Regions from separate parts of the Pseudomonas grandcourensis genome, predicted to be linked through region 1. Evidence: predicted binding sites of a transcription regulator. Region 1 holds the regulator's gene; each other region holds the start of a gene.

Region 1 (7,290 bases):
GAGCATGGACAGCTTCCGCATCGGTGCCCAGGAGCAGCTCAAGACCCTGGGGCGCATTCTCAATGTGCCGGTGACCCACGTCGATCCGGGCCAGTCCCTGGTGCAGGCCCTGGAGCCATTGCTGCGCAAACGCGTGGTGCTGATCGATACTGCCGGCCTGCAGGCCAGCGATCCGGCCCTGCGCATGCAGCTCGAAAGCCTGGCCGGTCGTGGCATCCGCTCGAAAAATTATCTGGTCCTGGCAACCACCAGCCAGAAACAGGTTCTAACGGCCGCTTATCACAGTTACAAGCGTTGTGGGCTCGCAGGCTGCATCCTGACTAAACTGGATGAAACGGCAAGTCTGGGCGAGGTGTTGAGCCTTGCCATCAGTCATGAACTGCCGGTGGCTTACCTGACCGATGGCCCGCGGATCCCGGATGATTTGCATCTGCCGCGTCGTCACCAGTTGGTCAGCCGCGCCGTGAGCGTGCAAATGCAGGAAGAACCCAGCGAAGAAGCCATGGCTGACATGTTCGCTGACATCTACCACAGCCCGACCAAGCAGGTTGGCTGAGGTAAAAATGAACAGTTTTTGTACCTACATCGATGGTCTGCCATGCATTGTTCCGTTTGTGAACGCGCAGCCAGTAATGTGGCCTCCGTCTATGCAAGACAAGGTAAAGAAATAACATGGGCAGCATGCATCCCGTACAGGTGATCGCGGTGACCGGCGGCAAAGGTGGCGTCGGGAAAACTAATGTGTCAGTGAACTTGTCCCTGGCTTTGGCCGAGCTTGGCCGGCGCGTCATGCTGTTGGACGCCGACCTGGGACTGGCGAACGTCGACGTTCTGCTGGGCCTGACACCCAAACGTACCCTGGCCGACGTGATCGAAGGCCGCTGCGAACTGCGCGATGTACTGCTGCAGGGACCCGGCGGCATCCGTATCGTTCCGGCCGCATCCGGCACTCAGAGCATGGTGCATCTGAGCCCCGCGCAACACGCCGGCCTGATCCAGGCCTTCAGTGATATCGGCGACAACCTCGACGTATTGGTGATCGACACCGCTGCGGGCATTGGTGAGTCGGTAGTCAGTTTCGTCCGTGCAGCCCAGGAAGTGCTGCTGGTGGTGTGCGACGAGCCGACCTCGATCACCGATGCCTACGCCTTGATCAAGTTGCTGAACCGCGACTACGGCATGAACCGCTTCCGCGTCCTGGCCAATATGGCCCAGAGCCCGCAGGAAGGACGCAACCTGTTCGCCAAGTTGACCAAGGTCACGGATCGCTTCCTCGACGTCGCCCTACAATACGTCGGTGCGGTGCCTTACGACGAAAGCGTGCGCAAGGCCGTGCAGAAGCAACGCGCCGTCTACGAGGCCTTCCCGCGTTCCAAGTGCTCGCTGGCGTTCAAGGCCATCGCGCAGAAGGTCGATACCTGGCCGCTGCCTGCCAACCCGCGCGGGCACCTGGAGTTTTTCGTCGAGCGGCTCGTGCAGCAGACAGCAGGACCTGTTCTATGACAGCCAGCGGCTACAACCTCTACAAGAAGTCGGCACGTGATGCGCAGTACGAGCTGATCGAGCGTTACGCGCCGCTGGTTAAACGCATTGCCTACCACTTGCTGGCGCGTTTGCCGGCCAGTGTCCAGGTCGAAGACCTGATCCAGGCCGGGATGATCGGCCTGCTTGAAGTGTCGACCAAATATGACGCCAGCAAAGGCGCCAGTTTCGAGACGTACGCGGGCATACGAATCCGCGGCGCCATGCTCGATGAAGTGCGCAAGGGGGATTGGGCGCCACGTTCGGTTCACCGCAATACGCGCATGGTCAGCGATGCCATTCGCTCGATTGAAGCTAAAACCGGCCGTGACGCTAAAGATCACGAAGTTGCGGCCGAACTCCAATTGAGTCTCGACGATTACTACGGGATTTTGAACGACACCCTGGGCAGCCGGCTGTTCAGTTTCGACGACCTGTTGCAGGACGGCGAACATGAAGGGCTGCACGAGGATGGCGCGAGTGCTCATCTCGAGCCGTCACGCGACCTGGAGGATGAACGCTTCCAGGCTGCGCTGGCGGATGCGATTGCCAATTTGCCGGAGCGTGAGCGACTGGTGTTGGCGCTGTACTACGACGAAGAGTTGAACCTCAAGGAAATCGGTGAGGTCCTGGGGGTCAGCGAATCGCGGGTCAGCCAGTTACACAGCCAGTGCGCGGCCCGTTTGCGGGGGCGTTTGGGGGAGTGGCGAGCGCGCTGAAGGCAGTGTGGGGACACTGCGAACGAGGCTGGTGTGGTGTTGAACTGCGCCGGTCGCGATCTGTTGTGCTCCAGACAGTCATTGAGTGCTTTGCCGGATTGATTGAAATGGCGCGTCCAGGTGCTGGGCGCGTTTAAGACTGCTTGGAGGTCGAATTGGACAAGAACATGAAAATCCTCATCGTTGATGACTTCTCAACGATGCGGCGGATCATCAAGAACCTGCTGCGTGACCTTGGGTTCACCAACACCGTCGAGGCCGACGATGGCACTACCGCCATTCCGGTGCTCAACAGCGGAAGCATCGACTTTCTGGTAACGGACTGGAACATGCCTGGCATGACCGGTATCGATCTGCTGCGCCACGTGCGTGCCGATGAAAAGCTCAAGCACCTGCCGGTACTGATGGTGACCGCTGAAGCCAAGCGCGAGCAGATCATCGAAGCGGCCCAGGCCGGCGTTAACGGCTATGTGGTCAAGCCCTTCACGGCCCAGGCGTTGAAAGAAAAAATCGAGAAGATTTTCGAACGCATCGGTTGATGAGTGCGCCACGGGGGAGCTATGGGCAATAACGAAACTTCATTGGGCGATTTTGAATCGACCCTGAAAAAACACGCCGTCGAATTGGTCGCGAGCCTTGAAAAGGGCAAGTTCGGCGACGCGGTGCAATTGATCCATGAGCTCAACCAGACCCGTGACCGCGGCCTGTATCAGGAAGTGGGCAAGCTCACTCGCGAACTGCATAGCGCGATCGTCAATTTCCAGATTGACCCGCACATGCCGCAAGCCGAAGAAGTGTCGCAGATCACCGACGCCACCGAGCGTCTGGGGTATGTGGTCAAGCTGACCGAGGCCGCGGCCAACCGCACCATGGATCTGGTGGAAAGTGCCACGCCGCTGGTCAATGGCCTGGCCGATGAAGCCAAGGTGTTGAGCGCGGACTGGGGGCGTTTCATGCGTCGCGAAGTCGGCGCCGAAGAGTTTCGTGAACTGGCCCGGCGGGTCGACGGGTTCCTGACGCGCAGCGTCACGGACAATCGCGCGGTGTCGGGCAACCTCAACGACATCCTGCTCGCCCAGGATTACCAGGACCTCACGGGCCAGGTGATCAAGCGTGTGACCCAGTTGGTCACCGAAGTTGAAAGCAACCTGCTCAAGCTCGTGCTGATGGCCAGTCAGGTGGACCGCTTTGCGGGCATCGAACATGACCGTGAAGCGATGCTTGCTGAAAAAGATCCACAAAAACATCTCTCTCAGGGTGAAGGTCCGCAGATTCATGCCGATAAAAGAGAAGACGTTGTGTCCGGTCAGGACGATGTGGACGATTTGTTATCCAGCCTGGGATTTTAGAGTTTTAGAATTTTAGGTTTTTTGGGTTTTTAGACCTGTAGGAGCACCCCCTTAATGAGCTTCGGCGCCGATGAAGAGATCCTTCAGGATTTCCTGGTTGAGGCCGGCGAGATTCTAGAGCAACTGTCCGAGCAACTGGTCGAGCTGGAAAGCCGTCCGGATGATGCGGATCTGCTCAATGCAATTTTTCGCGGTTTTCACACTGTAAAAGGGGGCGCCGGCTTCCTCCAGCTCAACGAGCTGGTGGAGTGCTGCCACATCGCCGAGAACGTGTTCGACATCCTGCGCAAGGGTGAGCGTCGCGTCGACTCGGAACTGATGGACGTGGTTCTCGAAGCGCTGGACGCGGTGAACAGCATGTTCAGCGAAGTCCGCGAACGCAGCCCGATCACGGCCGCGACACCGGAACTGCTCGCGGCGCTGGCCCGTCTGGCCGAGCCGCAATCGGCTGACGAGGTGGCTGCGGCACCTGTCGCCGCCGTGGTCGAAGCGCCTGTGGCTGAAGCCGAATCGGGCGATATCACCGACAATGAATTCGAACAGCTGCTGGATTCGCTGAACGCAGTAAAGGCCCAGGCCGAGGCCCCGGCGGCTGCTCCAGCGCCTGCCAGCAATGCCGCCGGCAGCGATGAAATCACCGATGCCGAGTTCGAGTCGTTGCTCGATCAGTTGCACGGTAAAGGCCAGTTCGCCATCGATGCAGTGGTCCCGGCGTCCGCTGCGCCAGAAGCCCCGAAAGCGGCCGGCGACAGTTCCGATATTACGGACGACGAATTCGAAGCACTGCTCGACCAGTTGCACGGCAAGGGTAACTTTGCTGTCGAGGCTTTGGAGTCGGCCATTGCTTCGGTGCCTGCACCCGCGGCACCAAGCGCGATGGCGGCCGGCAGCGATCTGATTTCCGATCACGAGTTCGAAGCGCTGCTCGACGAATTGCACGGCAAAGGCAAGTTCACTGAAGTCGGCACAGCGACTGCGGTCAGCGGTTCGAGCGCTTCCGTTGCGGCACCGGCAGCCAAGGCTGCAGCGCCGAAACCCGTGGCCAAGGCTCCTGAGCCAAAAGCCGAAACACCGGCCCCTGTGCCCGCCGCTGCACCGGCTGCTGCCCGTGCCCCGGCCGCGCCACCGGCGGAAAAACCGGCGAGCGAAGCCGAGACCACCGTGCGTGTCGATACCGCGCGTCTCGACGAGATCATGAACATGGTCGGCGAGTTGGTGCTGGTGCGTAACCGCCTGGTCCGCCTGGGCCTCAACAGCGGCGACGAAGCCATGTCCAAGGCCGTGTCGAACCTCGACGTGGTCACCGCCGACCTGCAGACCGCGGTCATGAAGACCCGGATGCAACCGATCAAGAAAGTCTTCGGGCGCTTCCCGCGCCTGGTTCGAGACCTGGCTCGCCAGCTCAAGAAAGAGATCAACCTGGAACTGGTCGGCGAAGAAACCGATCTCGACAAGAACCTCGTCGAGGCCCTGGCCGACCCGCTGGTCCACTTGGTGCGCAACGCGGTCGACCACGGCATCGAGTCGCCGGAAGAACGTGAAGCCTCGGGCAAGACCCGGGGCGGCAAGGTGATTTTGGCGGCCGAGCAGGAGGGCGATCACATCCTGTTGTCGATCTCCGATGACGGCAAAGGCATGGACCCGAATGTCCTGCGTTCCATCGCGGTAAAACGCGGTGTGATGGACAAGGATGCCGCCGATCGCCTGAGCGACACCGAATGCTACAACCTGATCTTCGCCCCGGGTTTCTCGACCAAGACCGAGATCTCCGACGTATCGGGTCGCGGCGTGGGCATGGACGTGGTGAAAACCAAGATTTCCCAGCTCAACGGTTCGATCAACATCTACTCGGCCAAGGGCCAGGGTTCGAAGATCGTCATCAAGGTGCCGCTGACCCTGGCGATCATGCCGACGCTGATGGTCATGCTCGGCAACCAGGCGTTCGCGTTCCCGCTGGTGAACGTCAACGAGATCTTCCACCTCGACCTGTCGACCACCAACGTCGTGGACGGCCAGGAAGTGGTGATCGTGCGGGACAAGGCGCTGCCATTGTTCTATCTCAAACGCTGGCTGGTCAGCTCCGCCGCTCACGAAGAGCAGCGCGAGGGCCATGTGGTGATCCTCTCGGTGGGCACGCAGCGGATCGGCTTTGTCGTCGATCAACTGGTGGGCCAGGAAGAAGTGGTCATCAAGCCATTGGGCAAAATGCTCCAGGGAACTCCGGGCATGTCCGGCGCCACCATCACCGGTGACGGCCGCATCGCGCTGATTCTCGATGTTCCGAGCATGCTCAAGCGTTACGCCACACGGCGTATTTGATTCTGGTGGAGCGGGGCGCCTGGCCTCGCTCCATCTAATGGAGTGTTTATGGCAGTCAAAGTCCTGGTGGTGGACGATTCGGGGTTTTTCCGCCGCCGCGTCTCGGAAATTCTTTCAGCGGATTCCAATATCCAGGTCGTCGGCACGGCGACCAACGGCAAAGAGGCGATTGATCAGGCGCTGGCCCTCAAGCCCGACGTGATCACTATGGACTACGAGATGCCGATGATGGACGGCATCACCGCCGTGCGGCACATCATGCAACGCTGTCCGACCCCGGTCCTGATGTTCTCCTCGCTGACCCACGAAGGCGCGCGGGTCACCCTCGATGCGCTGGATGCCGGCGCGGTGGACTTCCTGCCGAAGAATTTCGAAGACATCTCGCGCAACCCCGAGAAGGTCAAGCAACTGCTGTGCGAGAAGATCCTGAGCATCTCGCGCAGCAATCGTCGCATCAGCACTTACAGCGCTCCGGCCCCTGTGTCCGCACCTGCTCCAGCACCTGCGCCTTCGAGCATCGGCAGTTACGGCAGCAGCGCGCCCGTGCGTCCGGCACCGGCACCGATCCCTGCGCGTACCCATGGGGCCACCGCGTCGTCGCCCGCGCCGAAACGCAAAGCCTACAAGTTGGTCGCCATCGGTACGTCCACCGGCGGCCCGGTCGCCCTGCAGCGGGTCTTGACCCAACTGCCGGCCAACTTCCCGGCCCCGATCGTGCTGGTCCAACACATGCCGGCCGCCTTCACCAAGGCCTTCGCCGAGCGCCTGGACAAGCTGTGCCGCATCAGCGTCAAGGAAGCCGAGGATGGCGACATCCTGCGTCCGGGCCTGGCGCTGCTGGCACCGGGTGGCAAGCAGATGATGATCGACGGCCGCGGCGCGGTGAAAATCCTCCCGGGTGACGAGCGTCTTAATTACAAGCCGTGCGTGGACATCACCTTCGGTTCGGCAGCCAAGACCTACGGTGACAAAGTTCTGGCGGTGGTCCTGACCGGCATGGGCGCCGACGGTCGCGAAGGCGCGCGCCTGCTCAAGCAGGGCGGCAGTTCGATCTGGGCACAGGACGAAGCCAGTTGCGTGATCTACGGCATGCCGATGGCCATCGTCAAAGCCGAGCTCGCCGACGCGGTGTACAGCCTGGACGACATTGGCAAGCACCTGGTCGAGGCCTGTATCTGATGGATGTTCTAAGCCTGATTGGCATCATCATGGCCTTTGTCGCGATCATCGGCGGCAACTACCTTGAAGGCGGTCACCTCGGCGCCCTGGCCAACGGCCCGGCAGCGCTGATCGTGCTTGGCGGCACCATTGGCGCCGCGCTGCTGCAATCGCCGATGAGCGCCTTCAAGCGCGCCATGCAGATCCTCGCCTGGATCCTGTTC
Region 2 (7,290 bases), 3.2 Mb from region 1:
GATCAGGGCCAGATCCGGGTAGTCGAGTCGATAGTGCGTGGCTGCATTGATCACTTGGTTAAACGCCAATGTTGAGTGCGTGAACGCCAATCTATAGTGGGCACCAGCAATCAACAAGTGCAGAGGCCCCACATGGAAACCCGCCCGATTCGCATCGCCCTGATCGGCGACTACGACCCGCAAGTCACCGCCCACCAGGCCATTCCTGTCGCCCTGGAAAAAGCCGCCGAACACAGTGGCCTGAACGTGCAATGGCAATGGCTGGCCACCGATGAAATCCACGTCGAGACACCGCTGCACACATTCGACGGGTTCTGGTGTGTGCCGGCCAGCCCTTACCGCAGCACGGACGGCGCATTAAAAGCGATCCGTTTTGCCCGCGAACAACGGCGACCTTTCCTCGGCACCTGCGGCGGTTTTCAACACGCGGTGCTGGAATATGCGCGCAACGTGCTGGGCTGGTCAGATGCCGAACATGGCGAGACAAATCCCGATGCAGCACGGGCGCTGCTGACGCCGCTGTCGTGCGCGCTGGTGGAAGCGGTCGATACGATTCACCTGTGTGAAGGTTCGTTGATATCCGAGGCGTACGAAACTTCCGAAATTCGTGAAGGCTATCGCTGTCGCTATGGGGTGAATCCACAGTTCGAAGGGGAGTTGCTCAAGCGCGAACTACATGCCGTCGGCCACGATTCGGAACACGGACTGCGGGCGATCGAACTCAGCGGTCATCCGTTCTTTGTCGCGACCTTGTTCCAGCCCGAGCGGGCGGCGCTCAAGGGCGTCTTGCCGCCGCTGGTTGGGGCCTTTGTCGAAGCCTGTGCGGGGCGCTCGTCATGATCGCCGATACGCCAGCTGCGCCTTATTACGCGGTGATCTTCACCTCACTGCGCACCGAGGGTGACCAGGGTTACGCCGAAGCGGCTGCACGGATGCTGGAACTGGCCCGTGAACAGCCGGGGTTTCTTGGTGTGGAGTCGGCGCGGGGCGAGGATGGGCTTGGGATTACGGTGTCGTACTGGGCCAGTGAAGCGGCGATTCTGGCGTGGAAGCATCATCCGGAGCACACAGAGATTCGCGAGCGTGGGCGCTCGACCTGGTATGCGCGGTGTCATACGCGGGTATGCAGGGTTGAGCGGGCTTACGGGTTCAGTCTGTAAAGGATGCGGTGTTCTTGAGGACGTCTTCGCGGGCAAGCCCGCGAAGAGGCCAGTCAAGTCGGCGCAAAAACTCACCCCTGAACCAAACTGCGAACCGCCGAAATCTCCGGCACTTCCCGCCGGTTCATGTACACCCGCAACGGTTCGGTGATGTTGATCCGGTCATCGATGTTCTGGTCCAGCAGCAACTGAATCAATTCACGCTTTAGCATCATGGTCTGCTCAGGCCCCGCGGCCCAGACGAATTCGCTGGTCGGAATGATGCCGTCGTCCGCCACGTCCATGCCGAACGAGTCTTCGCTGAAGCGCACGATGTAGTGCCCGGTCTTGCGGTTGAGGCCGACGAAGCCTTTGAGTTGGTCAGCAGCCAGGCAGATGAGCTGGGAAGTGATGCGCATGGTAAACCCCGCAATGGTGATCGTTGGTTTGCACGCAGGGTCTGAGTTTCCCTCTACCGGGGAAATTGCAGGGCCCCAGCGTACTGCAAACGGGCGCACAAAAGCGCTGACGAAAATCAGCTTTAGACAGGTTTGTGTCGGTCTCGCGATAGCGCCTGCAAAGATGAATTGTTAAAAGGGACCGCTCACTTATTGCGAAAGGATCTCGACCATGCCCGCAACCTTTACCAAAAGCGCCCTGTTACTGAGCCTGTTGCTCGGCCTCGGTCACGCACAGGCCGCCAGCGAACCTGCCCCCTCGGCACTGGCGACCCGCTTGGGCATTCCGCATCCAGCGGTGATTGCCCACCGTGGCGCGTCGTTCGATGCGCCGGAATCTACCGCAGCCGCCTACAAGACGGCCCGCGACCTGGGCGTCGACTACCTGGAACTGGATCTGCAGCGCAGCAAGGATGGCGTGTTGTTTGCCCTGCACGACAACAACCTGCAACGCACCACCGACGTCGCGACAAAATTCCCCGAGCGCAAGGACAGCCCGGCCAATGCGTTCACCATGGCCGAACTGAAAACCCTGGACGCGGGCAGCTGGTTCAATGCCGCGTACCCGGATCGCGCACGTCCGGCCTTCGCCGGCCTGAAGATTCTGACCCTTGATGAAATCATCGACATCGCCGAGGGCAACAGCCTGCACAAGCCCGGCCTGTACATCGAAACCAAGGAGCCCAAGCAGTTTCCCGGCATCGAGCACGACCTCAAGGAAAAACTTCAGGACCGGGGCTGGCTGAGCCCGACCGCTTCGAAGCTGGCAAAAAGCGAGCTGGGAGTCGGCCAGGGCAAAGGCAAGGTGGTCCTGCAGACCTTCGAGAAGAGCAGCCTCGAATTGCTGCAAAAGGAGATGCCGATGGTGCCGAAGATCCTGCTGTTGTGGGTCGGTGAAGGCAGTATCGAGCCCAAGTCCAAGGTGACATTTGCCGAGTCCGGCGCCAAGGACAAGGCCGCGTACTACGCCGCACAGGAGCCGAAAGACAAAGCCGAATTCCAGCACTGGGTCGACTACGCCAAGGCCCAGGGCGCCATCGGCACCGGCCCGTCCGCCGCACTGACCCAGGGTGGCGACCAGAGCTACTCGGATCTGGTGCAACCCTGGATGAACCGGTACACCCACGACCAGGGCCTGCTGGTGCACGTCTACACCATCGACGATGCGGTGGACTACCGGAAAGTCATGGACGCCGGTGTCGACGGCATCTTCACCAATCGCGCCAGTGAGTTGCTGAAGTTCTATAAACGCCCGGCGCCGACGAGTGTCGATCAAGTGTTGAAGAACAACGGCTATTGAGCCCTGTCTGGCATGACACCGAGGTGCCTGCATCGCGAGCAGGCTCGCTCCCACAGGGATTGATGCAGGACATGTCGAGGGTTTTAAGGGTGGGTTAAGTTACACAAGGTAACCTGATCTCACTTGAACGGATCACCCAAGGAAAGAAGCCCATGAAGACCCTGACTGCTTTGTTTACCACTGCAACCCTGACCCTCACCGCCGGCCTGGCCCAGGCCGATGTGCGGGTCGATCAGATCCCGCAACTGGTCAAGGACGGCAAGATCAAGCCGTTGGAAGACCTGAACAAGATCGCGCTGGACCTGCACCCGGGTGCAACGATCACCAAGACCGAACTGGACAACCACTTCAACGGTTACGAGTACGAGATCGAGCTACGTGACGCCAAGAACGTCGAGTGGGATGTGGAGATCGATGCCTCCAACGGCAAGGTCCTGGAAAACAAACAGGACAAGTAATCCTCAAACAGACAAAAGCCGCACGATGGGAACATCGTGCGGCTTTTGCGTTTTCGGGATTCAAGCGCTCAGGCGCGCCGTCACCTCGTTCAACTGCCCCGACAAGCCGTGCAGATTGATGCTGGCCGCTTCGGTGCGCTGCACATTGTCCAGGTTGGTGCTGGCGATGCTGGTGATCTCGGTGAGGTTGCGCGAGATGTCTTCGGCCACCGAGGTCTGCTCTTCGGCGGCAGTGGCGATCTGGCGGTTCATGTCGCGGATGGCTTCCACGGCCAGGGTGATGCGTTCGAGCATGGCGCCGGCCTCGGTCACTTGCTGCACGCTTTGCTCACTGCGCGACTGACCGCTTTCAATCGCCTGGGCCGCTTCGATTGCACCGGTCTGCACGGTCTGGATGATCTGGTTGATCTCGATGATCGACGCCGCCGTGCGCTGGGCCAGGCTGCGCACTTCATCGGCCACCACCGCGAAACCGCGTCCGGCTTCACCGGCGCGGGCTGCTTCGATGGCCGCGTTGAGCGCCAGCAGGTTGGTCTGTTCGGCGATGCCGCGAATCACTTCCAGGACCTTGCCGATACGCCCGCTGTCGGTTTCCAGTTGGCGGATGACCGTGGCGGTGTTGGCGATTTCGCCGCGCATCTGGGTGATGGTATGGATGGTGCCCTGCATGACTTTTTCGCCCTGCTGGGCGGACTGGTCGGCATCGTCGGCGGCCCGCGCCGCTTCGGCGGCATGACGGGCGACTTCCTGTGCCGTAGCGGACATTTCGTTCATCGCAGTGGCCACCTGATCGGTGCGGTTGAACTGCTCGTTGGTACCGCCGGCCATCACGGTGGCGATCGAGTTCAACTCACCGCTGGCGCTGTCCAGGTCCGACGCACTGCGCTGCAAACGGCTGAAGGTTTCGGCGAGAAAATCGCGCAGGGTGTTGGCGGCCATCGCCAGTTTGCCCAACTCGTCCTGACGGGTGCTGGCCACGCGCTCGGCAATACGCCCCTGGCTGAGTTGCGCCACGTACTCGATCAGTTTGCGGATCGGCTCGACCAGGTTGCGGTTGACCAGCCACAGGCTCAGCAGGCCGATCAGCCCCCCCGAAACCAGCATCACAATGATCCCCAGAATCACCGTGCGATCGGCACTGGCACTGATCAGTGTCGATTGCTCGGCACCCTGCTTGCGTAGCTCGCTGACCAGTTCACTCATCTGATCGCTGGCCGCGCGGTCCACGCCCTTGACCGCCGCGTCGCCCGCCGTCGGATCACCACCGGCGGCCACGAACGCGTCCCGGCCCTTCTGATAGGCCGTGCCCAACTGGCGATGTTCGTCACGCAAGCGCTCGATGCGGCTCTTGAGTTGCGGCTCGATGCCCTTCCGCGCGGCCAGTTCGCCAAGGATGTTTTGCACATCGCGCTGACGCTCCTCGAATTGCCCCCAGTACTTGCTCAGGTCCGCCGGTTGCTTGCCGCGCAGCAGGACGTTTTTCCACTCTTGCACCTGCACCTTGAATTGCAGGTTGGCTTCATCAATCAATTGCGAGGTGTGCAGCGGGCCTTCGATCAGATTGGCGTAGTTCTGCACGCCGCTGGACAGGAAGTGAAAGCACGCCAGGGCGATCAACAGCATCGCCAGCAGGCTGCCGCTCAGCAGGGCGAGAATTTGTGCTCTCAGGGACTTTTGCAAAAGCATCGGAGGTTACTCATGACAGGAATGAGGCACGCCTGTTAAGGCGTGAAAAGTGTCCGGACATCCCTGTCTGCGGTCCCGGCCGAGGCCTGCGGCGCGCAACTTAACCCAAGCGTGATCGGCTGGCCAGAGCGGTTCTTGAGAAAATCCCGACCGCCGGTAGAACAATTGTTTGCGTTATTTTCCTGTCACAAAAACGTCATCCCCGCTTGCGATGATGCCGCTCAAGTGAACCTGTAAAACACGTGACAGGCGCCTCCCCTTGCGAGTCCTCATGAACCACAGCATCGATCAAAGCCATCGCGACACGGATCTGTTCGGCCTGCTTTACGGTTTCAGTTTTCGCCCCGGTGAGGCCGGTCGGGAAATCAATTCCGCCGAGGCCTTGCAGTACCTGCAACAACCGGAGAGCGACGAGCAATTTCTCTGGCTGCACCTGAACCTCGCCCATGCCGCGTGCGAGCGCTGGATGAAAAGCCATCTGGAATTGCCGGAGGAATTTTTCGAGGCGCTGCACGAAGGCTCGCGTTCGACGCGTATCGAACATGTCGACTCCGCGTTGTTGGCAGTGGTCAACGACGTGGTGTTCAACCTCAGCAACATGGTCTCGTCGGATGTCTCGACACTGTGGGTGTGCGCCCGCAGCCAATTGATCATCAGCGCCCGCCTGCAACCGCTGCACTCGGTGGACAAGTTGCGCTCGTCGGTGAAGGCCCGGGAGTGCTTTCGCTCCCCGCTGGAGTTGTTGGTGCATCTGCTGCGTGACCAGGGTGAAGTGCTGACCCAGATCGTGCGCAAGACCAGCCAGAGCGTGGATCAGATCGAAGACCAATTGCTGTCCTCACGCCTGTCGACCAACCGCGCCGAACTGGGCGCCAATCGCCGGGTACTGGTGCGATTGCAACGGCTGCTGGCGCTGGAACCGGGCTCGTTGCTGCGCCTGCTCAACCGGCCACCGCAATGGCTGCAAAAGGAGGACGTGAAGGAGCTGCGCAAATCCACCGAGGAGTTCGCGCTGATCATCAACGACCTCACGGCACTGGGTGAGCGGATCAAGCTGTTGCAGGAAGAGATCGCCGCCAACATCAACGAACAGACCAACCGCACGCTGTTCACCCTGACGGTGGTGACAGTGCTGGCGCTGCCGATCAACATCATCGCCGGTTTCTTCGGCATGAACGTCGGCGGCATTCCGCTGGCCGGTGATCCGGAGGGGTTCTGGATCCTGGTGGCGCTGGTCGCGACCTTTACCGTGATTGCCGGACGCTGGGCGTTTCGCAAGCAGCAGGATTATTGAATACACCTGTAGTCCCTGTGGGAGCCTGGGTTCACTTCCACAGACAGGTGACTTCAGATCACCGGCCCTGCAAAAAACCCAAACACTGACCCAGAGCAGTCTCGCTGTAACAATTGGCAACGATTATCACTGATACACCTCCCTCCTCAGGAATGTCAGTGATGGCTACGCCCTCCTTCACCGCCGCCTCGGCGCCCACCAGTAGCGCCAAACCGCAATTCGACAAAAAACCCGGCCTGCTCACCATCGTGGTGTTTTTCGCCGTGCTGGCCATCGGTTTGTTGTTTACCGCTTACAGCCTGATGCACGACATGAACGAACTCGGCACGGTGGTGACCACCTGGACGCCGTTCCTGCTGCTGGGCGTGGCACTTTTGATTGCCCTGGGCTTTGAGTTCGTCAACGGCTTCCATGACACCGCCAACGCAGTGGCCACGGTGATTTACACCAACTCGCTGCCGCCGAACGTTGCGGTGGTCTGGTCCGGTTTCTTCAACTTCCTCGGGGTGCTGCTGTCCAGCGGCGCGGTGGCGTTCGGCATTATCGCCCTGTTGCCGGTGGAGTTGATCCTGCAGGTCGGTTCGTCCGCCGGCTTCGCGATGATCTTCGCCCTGCTGATCGCTGCGATCCTGTGGAACCTCGGCACCTGGTGGCTGGGGCTGCCGGCGTCGTCTTCACATACCCTGATCGGTTCGATCATCGGGGTCGGCGTGGCCAACGCCCTGATGCACGGCCGCGACGGCACCAGCGGTGTGGACTGGGCCCAGGCCACCAAGATCGGTTACGCGCTGCTGCTCTCGCCACTGGTGGGCTTCGGCTTCGCGGCGCTGCTGTTGCTGGCCTTGCGCGCGTTCGTCAAGAATCGTGCGCTGTACAAGGAGCCAAAGGGCGAGACCCCGCCGCCATGGTGGATTCGCGGCTTGTTGATCGTGACCTGCACCGGTGTGTCGTTTGC
Region 3 (7,290 bases), 1.3 Mb from region 1:
CGCGCAACTGAAAACCGGTGAGGAAGTGGTGGTCAAGGTGATCCGCCCGGGCCTCAAGCCGGTGATCGCCCAGGACCTGGCGTGGCTGTTCATCCTCGCCCGCGCAGCCGAAAAACTCTCGGCCGATGCGCGCCTGCTGCACCCGGTGGACGTGGTCAGCGATTACGAAAAAACCATCTACGACGAACTCGACCTGCTGCGCGAGGCGGCCAACGCCAGCCAGCTGAAGCGCAACTTCGACGGCTCGCCGCTGCTGTACGTGCCGCAAGTCTATTGGGACTGGTGCCGGCCGAAAGTGCTGGTGATGGAGCGCATCTACGGCATCCAGGTCACCGATCTGGCGACCCTGGCCGACCAGCGCACGGACATGAAAATGCTCGCCGAGCGTGGCGTGGAGATTTTCTTCACCCAGGTGTTCCGCGACAGCTTCTTCCACGCCGACATGCACCCCGGCAACATTTTCGTCAGCACCGTGAACCCATGGAGCCCGCAGTACATTGCGATCGACTGCGGCATCGTCGGCAGCCTGACCCCCGAAGACCAGGATTACCTGGCGCGCAACCTGTTCGCCTTCTTCAAGCGCGATTACCGTCGCGTGGCGCAGTTGCACATCGATTCAGGCTGGGTGCCGGCGGAAACCAAACTCAACGAATTCGAAGCGGCGATCCGCACCGTGTGCGAGCCGATCTTCGAAAAACCGTTAAAAGATATTTCCTTCGGCCAGGTGCTGATGCGCCTGTTCCAGACCGCGCGCCGCTTCAACATGGAAGTGCAGCCACAGCTGGTCCTGCTGCAAAAAACCCTGTTGAACATCGAAGGCCTGGGCCGCCAGCTGTACCCGGATCTCGATCTGTGGAACACCGCGCAGCCGTTCCTCGAACGCTGGATGCGCGAGCGGGTCAGCCCCAAAGCCCTGCTCGGCAACGTGCACAGCCAGTTTGAACAGATCCCGCACCTGGCCAACATGGCCCGCGACCTGCTCGAACGCATGTCCCAACCCCATGCCCTCAACTCGCCGCCATCGTGGCACCGACGTCGTGACGACTGGTTCCTGCGTCTGCTCGGTACGGCCCATCTGGCCGGTGGCGCCATCCTTGCCGCTGGCGGTCCCATGAACCAGTTGGCTTACTGGCCGGCCGGCATCATGATGGCGGTCGGTTTGTATCTGGTCGTGCGCCGATAGCCAGTTGTGTGAACGACTGGCACACTGTTTGAACGCCTGAGCTCGGCTACTGAAGTGTCGAGCCCGCTGTCGGAGTCGAAGATGAAAAACTGGCTGGACGAGATCAAGTGGGACGCTGACGGCCTGGTGCCGGCCATCGCCCAGGATCACAAGACCGGGCGCGTCCTGATGATGGCCTGGATGAACCGCGAAGCACTGGAACTGACCGCTGCAGAGAACCGCGCCATTTACTGGTCGCGCTCCCGTGGCAAGCTGTGGCGCAAGGGCGAAGAGTCCGGCCATGTGCAAACCCTGCACGAGATGCGCCTGGACTGCGATGCCGACGTCATCATCCTGATGGTTGAGCAGATCGGCGACATCGCCTGCCATACCGGCCGCCAGAGCTGCTTCTACCGCGTCTATGAAAACGGCGACTGGACAACCGTCGACCCGGTCCTGAAAGATCCGTACGCCATCTATTCCGCAGGGCACAAACATGAGTGACACTCTCACCCGCCTCGCCGAGGTACTGGAGGAGCGCAAAGGCGCCGCTGCCGACAGCTCGTACGTCGCCAGCCTGTACCACAAGGGCTTGAACAAGATTCTGGAAAAAGTCGGCGAAGAGTCGGTCGAAACCATCATTGCCGCCAAGGACGCCGCCGTCAGCGGCGACTGCAGCGATGTGATCTACGAAACCGCCGATCTGTGGTTCCACAGCATGGTCATGCTCGCCCAATTGGGGCAGCATCCACAGGCTGTACTCGATGAACTGGACCGTCGTTTCGGTCTCTCCGGACACGCCGAGAAAGCCTCGCGCCCGGACGCCTGAACAACTATTAGAGAGGAGCAGCAGCATGGGCATTTTTGACTGGAAACACTGGATCGTCATCCTGGTTGTCGTGGTACTGGTATTCGGCACCAAGAAACTGAAAAACCTCGGCACCGACGTCGGCGAGTCGATCAAGGGCTTCAAGAAAGCCATGAACGACGACGAAAAACCGGCCGATCCGAATGCGACCCCGGCCCAACCGGTTCCACCGGTACAGCCTCAGGCCTCTGTAAACCAGCCGCACACCATCGACGTGCAGGCACAGAAAGTCGAAGAGCCGATTCGCAAAGACGTGTGAGCACTGACTAATGTTTGGTATCAGCTTCTCTGAACTGCTGCTCGTCGGCCTCGTGGCCCTGCTGGTGCTGGGTCCCGAGCGCTTGCCGGGCGCTGCGCGTACCGCTGGCCTGTGGGTCGGGCGTCTGAAGCGCAGCTTCAACGCAATCAAACAGGAAGTTGAACGTGAAATCGGTGCCGACGAAATTCGTCGGCAACTGCACAACGAGCACATCCTGTCGCTTGAGCAGGAGGCGCGGAAAATCTTCACGCCGACCCAGCAGGAGCCGACGCCGGTGGAGCATGTGGGTGCGCAGACGATTGATGCGCCTGCCGCTGCCGTCGACCCGACACCTGCGCCCGTTGTCGCGCCTGCTGAATCTGCGCCCGTTGTTGCAGCCACTCCGGTTGAACCCGTTACACCTGCGGCTGCGCCCGTTGCGCCGGCCCCTCATGACCCAACACTGCCGCCGCGAGCCCCATGAGCGATCTTCCTGAAAACGACCAGCACATGCCGCTGGTTTCGCACCTCACCGAGTTGCGTACCCGCCTGCTGCGCTGCGTAGCGGCGATCTTCATCATCTTTGCCGGGCTGTTTGCTTTCACCCAGCAGATCTACACATTCGTCTCCACGCCGCTGCGCGCGTACCTGCCCGCCGGCGCGACGATGATTGCCACCGATGTGTCGTCGCCGTTCCTGACGCCGCTGAAGCTGACGATGATGGTCTCGCTGTTCCTGGCGATTCCGGTGATCCTGCACCAGATCTGGGGTTTCATCGCCCCGGGCCTCTACAAGCATGAAAAGCGCATCGCCGTGCCTTTGCTGGTCTCCAGTATCTTTCTGTTCTACGCCGGCATGGCCTTCGCCTACTTCCTGGTGTTCCCGCTGATCTTCAAGTTCTTCGCCTCCGCCACTCCGGCCGGCGTGGAAATGATGACCGACATCACCAGCTACCTCGATTTCGTCATGACGCTGTTCTTCGCCTTTGGCGTGGCGTTCGAAATCCCGGTGGCCGTGGTGCTGCTGGTGTGGATCGGCGTGGTCGACGTCAAATACCTGAAGAAAATCCGCCCGTACGTGGTCATCGGCTGCTTCGTGGTCGGCATGATCCTGACGCCGCCGGACATTTTCTCGCAGACCCTGCTGGCCGTGCCGATGTGGCTGTTGTTCGAGATCGGCATCCTGTTTGGCAGCCTGATCAGCAAACGTGGCGAGCATCCGGATGATCAGCCGGCTGACGATCACAACGACCAGCCGCCAGCGACCCAAGCGTGAACCTGCTGCTCCTTGAAGAGGCCGATTTCATTGCGGCCGACCGGGCGGTCCTGCGTGATCGCCGGTTGACCCACATGCAGGAAGTCCACCGCTGCGAAGTCGGTGACAGCATGCGCGTCGGGCGGATCGGCGGGCTGATGGGTTCGGCCGAAGTGCTGCGCCTGGACGCCGACGAAGCGGAATTGCGCGTCACCCTCGACCAGCCACCGCCGGCCAAGCTGCCATTGACCCTGGTATTGGCCCTGCCACGGCCCAAGATGCTGCGCAGGGTGTTCCAGACGGTGGCGGCCATGGGTGTGCCGCGCATCGTGCTGGTCAACAGCTATCGCGTCGAGAAGAGCTTCTGGCAGACCCCTTTCCTGGAGCCTGAGGCGATTCGCGAGCAGTTGATCCTCGGCCTCGAACAGGCCAGGGACAGCGTGCTGCCGGAAGTCGTGATCGAGAAACGCTTCAAGCCCTTCGTCGAAGACCGTCTGCCCGCGATGACCGAAGGCACCCTCGGCCTGGTGGGGCATCCGGGTAATTACCCGCCCTGCCCTCGCGCGCTCAGCGAACCGGTGACCCTGGCCATCGGCCCCGAGGGTGGCTGGATTCCCTACGAGATAGACCTGCTGGGCAAGTCCGGCCTGCAACCGGTGCAATTGGGCGAACGCATCCTGCGCGTCGAAACCGCCGTGACCGCGCTGCTGGCACGACTTTTCTAATCCCGGACTCTCCCACAGGTCTGTCATCTGCCCTGGATGATCAGCCACCCGTACTACAGAACCCCGCACGTCGGCCGATAACCTCCCCATAAAACCAAATTGTGGTCCAGGGAGTTTCAGCATGTACCAATGGCTAGCCGAGAATCTGGGAAACGTCAGCGTCAAACGCAAGCTGGGGATCGGCTTCGGCCTGGTGCTGTTACTGACCCTGCTGATCACCTTCACCGGCTGGAGCGGCCTGAGTGGCGTGACCAGCCGTGGCGATAAACTGGGGTTCATCGCCAGTCTCAACGACCTTACCAAAGACCTGCGCATTGCACGCCTGGATTACGAGATGCGTCGCGGCGAACAAGGCCCCGGCGCCGTCAACGATCTATTGGGCAAGCTCGAAAGCGGCCTGCAGACCGCCCGCGGCCTGATCGAGCAACCGGCCGATACGGCCATGGTCGATCAACAACTGGCCGCAGTCGCAGAATACCGTCGTGCCTTCAACGACATGACCCAGGCCGGCGCCCAGCGTGAAGACGCCCGCAGCAAACTCGGCGCCACCGCCGACAACGCCGTGGCCCGCGTCGCCGAAGTAGAAAAATCCATGCTGCAAGGTGAAAGCGTGGCGGCGTTCAACAGCGTCATCGACCTGAGCAAACTGATCCAGCAGGCGCGTTTCCAGGTGCGTGGATACACCTACAGCGGCAAGAGCGAAGCCGAACAGCCAGCCCTCGACGCGATCGACAACGCCCTGAAAAACCTCGAGAGCCTGCCGACCAAACTGCCTGAAGAACACATCGCCAACCTGCAACAGGCAACTGACTCGCTGAAGGCCTATCGCGCCGCCGTCAGCCAGTTCCGCGACTCCCAGGTGGCCAGCGCCAAGGCTCTGGCACGCATGTCCGTCCAAGGCAACATCCTGTTGGACATGAGCCAGAAACTCACCGTCTCGCAAACCGTCGTGCGTGACACCGACGCCGCCCATGCCAAGAACATGCTGAGCCTCGCCACCGTGCTGGCCATCGCCTTCGGCCTGCTGGCCGCCTGGGCGATCACCCGGCAGATCATCATTCCGTTGAACCAGACCCTGGTCGTGGCCCAGCGCGTCGCCAGCGGCGACCTGACCCACAACCTGACGTCGCAGCGCCGCGACGAACTCGGCCAGTTGCAGCGTGCCATGCAGAGCATGACCCAGGGCTTGCGCGAACTGATCGGCGGCATCAGCGACGGTGTCACGCAGATCGCCAGCGCCGCCGAAGAGCTGTCGGCCGTGACCGAGCAGACCAGTGCCGGGGTCAACAGCCAGAAGATCGAGACTGATCAGGTCGCCACCGCCATGAACGAAATGGCCGCCACCGTGCAGGAAGTTGCGCGCAACGCCGAAGAAGCTTCCGAAGCCGCCGTCGCCGCCGACCAGCAGGCCCGCGAAGGTGACAGGGTGGTCGCAGAGGCTATCGCCCAGATCGAACGCCTGGCCGCGGAAGTCGGTCATTCCACCGAGGCCATGGGTGAACTCAAGCGCGAAAGCGACAAGATCGGCAGCGTACTCGACGTCATCAAGTCCGTGGCTCAGCAAACCAACCTGCTGGCGCTCAATGCCGCCATCGAAGCCGCCCGTGCCGGTGAAGCCGGACGCGGTTTTGCCGTGGTCGCAGACGAAGTCCGCAGCTTGGCCCAGCGCACCCAGAAGTCCACCGAAGAGATCGAAGAGCTGATCGTCGGCCTGCAAAACGGCACCCAGCAAGTGGCGACCATCATGGACAACAGCCGCACCCTGACCGACAGCAGCGTCGAACTGACCCGCCGCGCCGGTGGCTCACTGGAAAGCATCACCCGCACGGTGTCGGCGATCCAGGCGATGAACCAGCAGATTGCTGCGGCTGCCGAGCAGCAAAGTGCCGTGGCCGAAGAGATCAACCGCAGCGTGCTGAATGTGAGGGATGTGTCGGATCAGACATCGGCCGCAAGTGAAGAGACGGCGGCGTCCAGCGTTGAACTGGCACGGTTGGGGACGCATTTGCAGATGTTGGTGGGCAAGTTCAGGGTTTGAGGGCATACCCATCGCGAGCCTGCTCGCGATTGCAACAACACGAAGTGACTGACATATCGCCAGCAAAGGCCTTTTCGAAGGCAAAAAAAACCCGCTTTCGCGGGTTTTTTTATTATGCCAACTGAGGCTGTTCGCTCATTGGCTTGAGCGGCAACAGCGGCGCGTGGGGGTCGGCTTTCACCGACTTGCGCCAGGCGCCCAGCCACTCTGGGTGACCTTCGTTCCAGACCTGCTCATGCAAGCGGGCCAATGCCACCGGGTCGCTCAACAGTTGCACACGCTCGTTGTTGGTCAACCCTTCCGGGCCAACCTTCATCGCGTGGCGAACCCGCTCGATCCGCAACCATTCGATCGGCTCGGCCTGATTGTGCCGGGAGGTCGCCAGCGAGCACGCCAGGGCGTTCTGCTGTGGATCGACCACCGAACGGACGAAGCCGTCGTTCAGCGCATGCCAGCGGTTTTCGTGGGTGTACTGGTCGGTTGCCAGCAAGGCCTGCGGCGGATTGTATTCCTCTGGAATCAGGAACAGGCTCTCGTCGCGGGACTTCAGGCCCAGGCCAACGCGGCTGGAGATCACCGATACCGGGATCGACAGCATCAGCGAACCGACGATCGGCACCAGCCACCACAGGAAGCTCGGGTTCAGCCAGATCACCAGCATGGCCCAGAAGAAGCCCAACAGGGTTTGCGGACCGTGGCGCTTGACCGCTTCGCTCCACGGCGTGGAGTCGTCGTCACGTTGTGGCGAGTTCCAGGTCGCGGCCCAGCCGAGGAACGCGGCGAGGACGAAACGGGTGTGGAAGATCATCCGCACTGGCGCCAGCAACATGGAGAACAGCATCTCCAGCAGCATCGACAGGGTCACCTTGAACTTGCCGCCGAACTCTTTCGCGCCCTTGGCCCAGATCAGGATGATGCTCAGCAGCTTCGGCAGGAACAGCAGCACGATGGTGGTCGAGAACAGCGCAATCGCCTTGTCCGGGTGCCATTGAGGCCACAGCGGAT
Region 4 (7,290 bases), 370 kb from region 1:
GCCAAGTGCTTCTGAATTTCGGCCAAAGCATGGCCACGGCGAATTCAGTCCTGGCGTTGCGCCGCAGGAAACTGTGAAGGGGCAACGCCCAGTTCACGACGAAACATATCGCTGAAGCTGCTCGGCGAATAGCCCAGCTCCCGGGCAATCACGCTGACCGGTACACCCTGGATCAGCTCGGCCACCGCCGTCGCCAGTTGCACCTGACGCCGCCACTCGGCGAAGCCCATGCCCAAACCATCCTTGAACAGCCGCGCCAGGGTGCGCACGCTGGCTCCGGCGTTATCGGCATGTTGTTCGAAAGGAATGTCCAGTGAAGGCGCGGCCATGACCGCCTGACACAGGTTCATCAGCCGTCGGTCGGAATCGTCCGGCAGCGGGATTTTCAGCAACGAGCGCCTGGCCCGCTTGAGCTCCAGCAGCGCCAGGCCCACCAGTGCGTCGTAATACTCGGGCGCCCCGTCGTTGCCCTGCTCCACCAGACCGACGATCAGCTCACGCAGCAAGCCGCCGACCTCGATCACCTGAACGCTGTCATCCAGGGTCGCCGCCAGGGACGGGCGCAAATAGATGTTGCGCATTTGCAGGTCGGACACCACACGAATTCCATGAGGTACGCCGGGTGGCAACCACACCGCCCGCTGCGGCGGCACCACCAGTGCTTCGTGCGGCGTCTCGACCCACATCACCCCGCTCATCGCATACAGCAACTGGCCCCAGACGTGCTCATGGGGCTCGATGTACAACCCGCGCGGATAGGTGCGAGCCAGCGGTTGCACAGGCACATCGGTGTCACTCAGGTCAGGCGGTGCGGCGAGGGCCATGGTCAATGTTCATTGGGGGTTCGGGAAGGTTCCATGGTAACGGGGCGCCGAACTTGTCGCCAGCAACCGCCGCCGTCCGACAATCCGAAGGAATTTTCCTGATGGCGTGCGATCCTTCTATGTACAACAGGGAGGAACCGGGGCTTTATGAACAGTGCAAAATTATTCGTCATCGAGTACACCCTCCATGGCGCTGCGAAGTCATTCATCATCCGCCTGGAAAAAATGGATAACGCAGAAGCCTGGCATTGGGCGAGCTGTGACGCGGGGGTGGGGCGAATCCCCCGGTTCGGACGCGAGAAGGTGCAAAAGACCAGCAAGCCGATGGCTGAAAAATTCGGCGTGGAAAACGTCAAGTGGCGGCCGGCGAACTAATATCCGGTAACCATCAAGTTCGGGGGAAGGGATATGAGCGCAACACCCGTCTACAGCCCTGCGCAGCTGGACTACGGTCTGGACGCGCCGACCGACCGCATCACCAAAAGCGTCGAGTGCCTGATCGGCCTGGAACAGGTCGAAAATGACCCATTCTGCTTCGCCATTCGCGTCGCGGCGCCACTGCCGGAGGATCTTGAGCAAGCGAAGACCTTGGTGGTGCGGGTCGAAGGGCGGCGCTTGCAAGGCACCGTCCGCCACAGCGAACGCCTGGAGGATGACAGCCTGAGACTGGAAGTGGAGCCGGACTAGGCTCCACTTTTCATTCGCGATTGTCAGCCATGAGCGCACTTGCAACCTTTATGGGTGCATTCCTCGCCGTGTTCATGGTGCTTGGCGCAGGCTTCACAGCAGTAGTGTTTGCCGTGACGGGCAATCGGATGTTCACCGAGTTTGCAGGAACATTTCGGGCAATCGCAGATACTTTCGCGGTCAATCATGGGGCTGACTCCTCTAGCAAGGTCGTCCAGTGCTCGAATGCACAGAACAAGTGTAGTGGCTGTCGCTCCTGCCAGTCTCAAACCCCACAGGTTGCAAATCAGTCAGATCCGGAACTGCCCGACCAGACTGCCCAGGCGCTGACCGAGGTCGGCCAGGCTGCGTGAAGTCTGCGCGCCGAGTTGGGTTTCATCCGCCACGCTGTCCACCGCCACGGCAATCTGGTGCACGCTGCGGTTGATCTCTTCGGCCACGGCGGTCTGTTCTTCGGCGGCACTGGCGATCTGTGCGTTCATCGAATTGATGGTCGCGATCAGCTGCGCCATGGTGTCCAGCGAAGCCCCCGCCTCGTTGGCCTGGGCCGAGGTGCCGTCGCCGGCTTCGCTGGAACGACGCATCGCCTCCACCGCCGACCGGGTGCCGGCCTGCAAGCGGTCGATCATGCCCTGGATTTCCTGGGTGCTGATTTGCGTGCGGCTGGCCAGTGCGCGCACTTCATCGGCCACCACCGCAAAGCCGCGCCCGGCCTCACCGGCGCGGGCCGCTTCGATGGCCGCGTTGAGCGCCAGCAGGTTGGTCTGCTCGGCAATCGAGCGAATAACCCCGAGCACGCTGACAATCGACGACACGTCTTTTTGCAGGCTGTCCAGAGACACGCCGCTGCTGCGGATGTCGTCCACCAGGGCATGGATCTTCTCGATGCTGCCGGCCACCACGCGCTTGGCCGCCTGCCCTTCTTCGTCGGTCTGCTGGGCTGCCACCGCAGCGTTTTGCGCGCTCTTGGCCACTTCCTGGGCGGCGGCCGACATTTCGTTGATCGCCGTGGCCACCTGATCGGTTTCGTGACGTTGGCGTTCCATGGCCTGGTCCGAACGGTTGGCCTGGTCGGACACCTGATTCACCAGTCCGGTCAGTTGCGAGGTCATTTCGGTGATCTGCCGTACCAGGCCATGGATCTTGTCGACGAAACGGTTGAACGAGCCGGCCAGTTCACCGAGTTCGTCCTGGCTGGTGATGGTCAAGCGGCGGGTCAGATCGCCTTCGCCCGCCGCGATGTCGTCGAGGTTGGCTTTCATCAAATGCAGCGGACGCAGAATGGTGTTGGCCAGCAACATCCCGGCAGCGGCGATCACCAGCAGCACCACCACCGCCACGCCGACGATGCTCAGCACCATGCCTTGCATGCGCTCCTGGACCTTGGCTTCGACCACGGCCACTTGCGCTTCGATGCCGTCGAGGTTGACCGAGGTGCCGACCGCCATGTCCCACTTCGGCAGGTATTCGGTGTAGCCGAGCTTGGGCACCAGCACTTGGGTGTTGCCGGGCAATGGCGAGCTGTATTGCAGGTAGTGCGTACCGTCCTTGGCGACTTTCACCAGGTCGCGGTTGACGTAGACACCGTTCGGGTCGCGGTTGTCCTTGAAGCTCTGGCCCACGCCGTCGGGGCTGTTGGCCTTGAACAGGCGCACGGTGTTGGAGTCGTAGCCGAAGAAGTAGCCGTCCTTGCCATAGGTGATGCTCGACAGCAGCTTGATCACCTGGGCCCGCGCCGCCTCATCGCCGGGGGCGGCCGCGTCGTAGAGCGGCTTGATCGTGGTCATGGCCACGGCCACATAGCTTTGCAGGGTCGCCTTGGCATCGCTGAGCAGGCGCTCGCGGGTCTGCTCTACTTCCTTGCGCGCCTGATCCTGAAGAATGAACAGCGTGGTCAGGCTGATGACCAGCGCAAACAGCAACACCGGGAGGACGGCAAGGGACAGGACTTTGGCCTTGAGGCTCATGCGCATGACGTTCACTCTTTTGATTTTGTTGGCGTGGGTAAAAGCTTTAACGGCACGCCAAATCAAAAGTTGAACTCGATTAGAGGGACCATTGAAGATCCCTTGTAGGAGCGAGCCTGCTCGCGATAGCGGTGGCACAGTCAACATTTACTTGGCTGACCGACCGAAATCGCGAGCAGGCTCGCTCCTACAGGGGTTCCGGGTGTTACAAGACCATCGCCGCCACCCAGCCAAACGCCAGCAGCGGCAGGTTGTAGTGCAAGAAGGTCGGGACCACGGTGTCCCAGATGTGATGATGCTGACCATCGATGTTCAGGCCGGAGGTCGGCCCCAGGGTCGAATCCGAAGCCGGCGAACCGGCGTCGCCCAGGGCACCGGCGGTGCCGACGATGCACACGATCGCCAACGGGCTGAAGCCCAGTTGCACGCACAGCGGCACGAAGATCGCCGCCAGGATCGGCACGGTGGAGAACGACGAGCCGATGCCCATGGTCACCAGCAATCCCACCAGCAACATCAGCAAGGCGCCAACGCCTTTGCTGTGATCGATGTACGCCGCCGACGACTCGACCAGCGTCTGCACCTCACCGGTGGCCTTCATCACCTCGGCAAACCCGGAGGCGGCGATCATGATGAAGCCGATCATCGCCATCATCTTCATGCCTTCGGTGAACAGGTCGTCGGTGTCGCGCCATTTGACGATGCCCGACACCGAGAAGATCAGGAAGCCGACCAGTGCACCGATGATCATCGAATCGAGCAACAACTGAATGATGAAGGCCGCTGCGATGGCCACGCCGGCCACCATCAGGCTCAGCGGGTTGTATTGCACCGCCACTTGCTCGACCTGTTCGATCTTCGCCAGGTCATAGACACGCTTCTTGCGGTAGCTGACAAACGCGATCAGCAGGCCCGCCACCATGCCCAGGGCCGGGATGCCCATGGCGTGGGTCACGTTGATGCCGCTGATGTCCACGCCGCTGCGGGCGACGTTGGCCAGCAGGATCTCATTGAGGAAGATGTTGCCGAAGCCCACCGGCAGGAACATGTAGGGCGTGATCAGGCCGAAGGTCATGACGCAGGCGATCAGACGACGGTCCAGTTGCAGCCTGGTCAGCACATAAAGAAGAGGCGGCACCAGCAACGGAATGAACGCGATATGTATCGGCAAGATGTTCTGCGAAGCGATTGCCACGACCCAGAGCAGACCGATCAGCAGCCATTTGACCTGGCCACCGCCGCTGGCGTGCTGGCGGTCGACCATGGCCAGGGCCTTGTCGGCCAGCGCATGGGCCATGCCGGACTTGGCAATGGCCACGGCGAAAGCACCGAGCAAGGCGTAGGACAACGCCACCGTCGCCCCGCCGCCGAGGCCGCTGTTGAAAGCCTTGAGCGTTGCCTCGATGCCCAGGCCACCGGTCAATCCACCGACCAGCGCACCGACGATCAGGGCGATCACCACATGCACGCGGGACAGGCTGAGGATCAGCATGATGCCGACCGCGGCAATTACTGCATTCATTGTCATACCTCTGGGCAAGCGAAAAGAGTCCGGCCGGCAGTCTGCGAGAGCCGCCAGCGGATAATAGGAATGGGTTTTATTAGAGGGCGCGCACTTTGCCGCAGAGCGGGCGCGGTGTCAAAGCACTTGGGCAATGGCGATATGTATATGCATGTGATGACCTGTGGCGAGGGGGCTTGCCCCCGTTGGGGCGCGAAGCGGCCCCCTACATTGTCCGGTCATACCGAGTTGTCTGGATCGCGACTGCTACGCAGCCGAACGGGGGCAAGCCCCCTCGCCACAAAAACAGTTACAAACCTTATTCGAAGCGCTGCATAAAGAAAGCCGGATCGCGGCCGCTACAGTGCAAAGTCTCAGATATTTATCGAATAAGGACGTCTCCATGTCGCTCAGACAACCTTCCATTCAATGGAAAATCACCCTGCTGGCCGGGCTGTGCCTGGCGGGCATCGTGACCCTGCTGGTGGGTCTTTCGCTGTACCGCATGGAGCACAGCTCCGAGCTGGTGAAAGCCTCGAGCATGGAGATGCTGACCGAAGCGGCCCAGGCGCGGATCGAGTCCCAGGGGGAAAACCAGGCGCTGGGGATTCGCCAGCAGTTCATGGATGCCTATCAGTACGGCCACGGCTTCTCGCGGCAGGTGCTGTTCCTGCGTGACCAGGCCGAGAAGCGCTTTCTCGATGCGTTCGACCTGCGCGAAGACCTGACCCGCCAGGTCAAGTCGGCCCTGCAAGCCAACCCGGAGCTGCTCGGTCTGTCCCTGGTGTTCGAACCCAATGGGCTGGACGGCAAGGACGAACTGTTCGCCGGTCAAGCGGAGCTTGGCAGCAACGACAAGGGCCGTTTCGCCCTCTACTGGTCGCAGCCGACGCCGGGCAAGGTAACGTCCATGGCGCTGCCGGAAAAGGACATGGCCGACACCAGCACCGGCCCCAGCGGCGAAGCGGCCAACGCCTGGTTCACCTGCCCGCGCACCACCCTCAAGCCGTGCGTGATCGAACCCTACTTCTATGAGATCGACGGTCAGAACGTGCTGATGACCAGCATCGTTTTCCCGCTGATGGTCAATGGCAAGGTCATCGCCTCGCTGTCGGTGGACATCAACCTCAACAGCCTGCAAGCGGTCAGCCTGGGCGCGAGCAAGAAGCTCTATGACGGCCAGACCAGCGTCAGCATCATCAGCCCGGCCGGCCTGCTCGCCGGCTACAGCCCGGACGCCGGCAAACTCAGCCAGCGCCTGGACGCCGTGGACAAGGCCAGCGGCGCCGAACTGCTGCGCATGCTCGCCGCCAGCAGCAAAACCGCCAGCCTGCACAGCCAGCAGCAACTGAAGGTGCTGGCGCCGTTCCAGCCGATTCCCGGCGGTAAATCCTGGGGCGTGCTGCTCGACGTGCCGGAGAAAGTCCTGGTCGGCCCCGCCGAAGCCCTGAAAAAGCAACTCGATGACAGCAACACCGCCGGTACGCTGGTCGAACTCGGCCTGGGCGTGCTTGCCGCGCTGCTCGGCCTGATACTGGTGTGGCTGATGGCCCGCAGCGTCACCCGACCGATCCTCGGCGTGGCGCACATGCTCGAAGACATCGCCAGCGGCGAAGGTGACCTGACCCGCCGCCTGGCTTACGACAAGCAGGATGAGTTGGGCCAGTTGGCCGGCTGGTTCAACCGTTTCCTCGACAAACTGCAACCGATCATTGCCGAAGTGAAACGCTCGGTGCAGGACGCCCGCAGCACGGCGGACCAGTCGTCCGCCATCGCCGCCCAGACCAGCGCCGGCATGGAGCAGCAGTACCGCCAGGTGGACCAGGTCGCGACCGCCTCCCACGAAATGAGCGCCACCGCCCAGGATGTTGCCCGCAGCGCCGCGCAAGCGGCCCATGCCGCCCGCGATGCCGATCAGGCGACCCGTCAGGGGTTGACCGTGATCGACCGCACCACCACCAGCATCGACAACCTCGCCGCCGACATGAGCGCGGCCATGGTCCAGGTCGAAGGCCTGGCCGCCAACAGCGAGAAGATCGGTACGGTACTGGAAGTGATCCGTGCGATTGCCGAGCAGACCAACCTGCTGGCCCTCAACGCCGCGATCGAAGCGGCCCGTGCCGGTGAGGCCGGACGCGGGTTTGCCGTGGTGGCCGATGAAGTGCGCAACCTAGCGCGGCGCACCCAGGAATCCGTCGAAGAAACCCGTCTGGTGATCGAGCAACTGCAAAACGGCACCCAGGAGGTGGTGGGTTCGATGAACAACAGCCATCGTCAGGCCCAGGGCAGTGTCGAACAGGTTGGCCAGGCA

What was found. Region 1 encodes FliA, which starts transcription of late flagellar genes. Its sites were predicted from a motif close to CTAAAGTTTNNNNNNNNNNNGCCGNTAA; they were not measured.
Region 2: a site for FliA is predicted at 5,154-5,181, ahead of AABM52_RS24055 (methyl-accepting chemotaxis protein). Genes of this name have one in related genera too.
Region 3: a site for FliA is predicted at 4,301-4,328, ahead of AABM52_RS01865 (methyl-accepting chemotaxis protein). Genes of this name have one in related genera too.
Region 4: a site for FliA is predicted at 5,315-5,342, ahead of AABM52_RS09665 (methyl-accepting chemotaxis protein). Genes of this name have one in related genera too.

The regions. Positions count from the first base shown of each region.
Region 1 is NZ_CP150919.1:1,783,352-1,790,641, forward strand. Features, by position in the region: gene flhF (flagellar biosynthesis protein FlhF) at 1-556, shown strand, start outside; gene fleN (flagellar synthesis regulator FleN) at 673-1,503, shown strand; gene fliA (RNA polymerase sigma factor FliA) at 1,500-2,240, shown strand; gene AABM52_RS07870 (chemotaxis response regulator CheY) at 2,408-2,779, shown strand; gene AABM52_RS07875 (protein phosphatase CheZ) at 2,801-3,589, shown strand; gene AABM52_RS07880 (chemotaxis protein CheA) at 3,644-5,908, shown strand; gene AABM52_RS07885 (chemotaxis response regulator protein-glutamate methylesterase) at 5,957-7,087, shown strand; gene AABM52_RS07890 (flagellar motor protein) at 7,087-7,290, shown strand, end outside.
Region 2 is NZ_CP150919.1:5,378,535-5,385,824, forward strand. Features, by position in the region: gene AABM52_RS24025 (LysR family transcriptional regulator) at 1-117, opposite strand, end outside; gene AABM52_RS24030 (CTP synthase) at 133-840, shown strand; gene AABM52_RS24035 (antibiotic biosynthesis monooxygenase) at 837-1,160, shown strand; gene AABM52_RS24040 (DUF2025 family protein) at 1,232-1,558, opposite strand; gene AABM52_RS24045 (glycerophosphodiester phosphodiesterase) at 1,770-2,897, shown strand; gene AABM52_RS24050 (PepSY domain-containing protein) at 3,050-3,355, shown strand; gene AABM52_RS24055 (methyl-accepting chemotaxis protein) at 3,416-5,041, opposite strand; gene AABM52_RS24060 (transporter) at 5,313-6,335, shown strand; gene AABM52_RS24065 (inorganic phosphate transporter) at 6,497-7,290, shown strand, end outside.
Region 3 is NZ_CP150919.1:433,722-441,011, reverse strand. Features, by position in the region: gene ubiB (ubiquinone biosynthesis regulatory protein kinase UbiB) at 1-1,183, shown strand, start outside; gene hisI (phosphoribosyl-AMP cyclohydrolase) at 1,265-1,666, shown strand; gene AABM52_RS01890 (phosphoribosyl-ATP diphosphatase) at 1,659-1,991, shown strand; gene AABM52_RS01885 (twin-arginine translocase TatA/TatE family subunit) at 2,017-2,289, shown strand; gene tatB (Sec-independent protein translocase protein TatB) at 2,300-2,752, shown strand; gene tatC (twin-arginine translocase subunit TatC) at 2,749-3,543, shown strand; gene AABM52_RS01870 (16S rRNA (uracil(1498)-N(3))-methyltransferase) at 3,540-4,247, shown strand; gene AABM52_RS01865 (methyl-accepting chemotaxis protein) at 4,369-6,285, shown strand; gene mdoH (glucans biosynthesis glucosyltransferase MdoH) at 6,398-7,290, opposite strand, start outside.
Region 4 is NZ_CP150919.1:2,153,386-2,160,675, reverse strand. Features, by position in the region: gene AABM52_RS09695 (helix-turn-helix transcriptional regulator) at 45-824, opposite strand; gene AABM52_RS09690 (DUF6555 family protein) at 972-1,199, shown strand; gene AABM52_RS09685 (hypothetical protein) at 1,233-1,511, shown strand; gene AABM52_RS09680 (metallothionein) at 1,535-1,699, opposite strand; gene AABM52_RS09675 (methyl-accepting chemotaxis protein) at 1,802-3,484, opposite strand; gene AABM52_RS09670 (Na+/H+ antiporter NhaC family protein) at 3,684-5,000, opposite strand; gene AABM52_RS09665 (methyl-accepting chemotaxis protein) at 5,383-7,290, shown strand, end outside.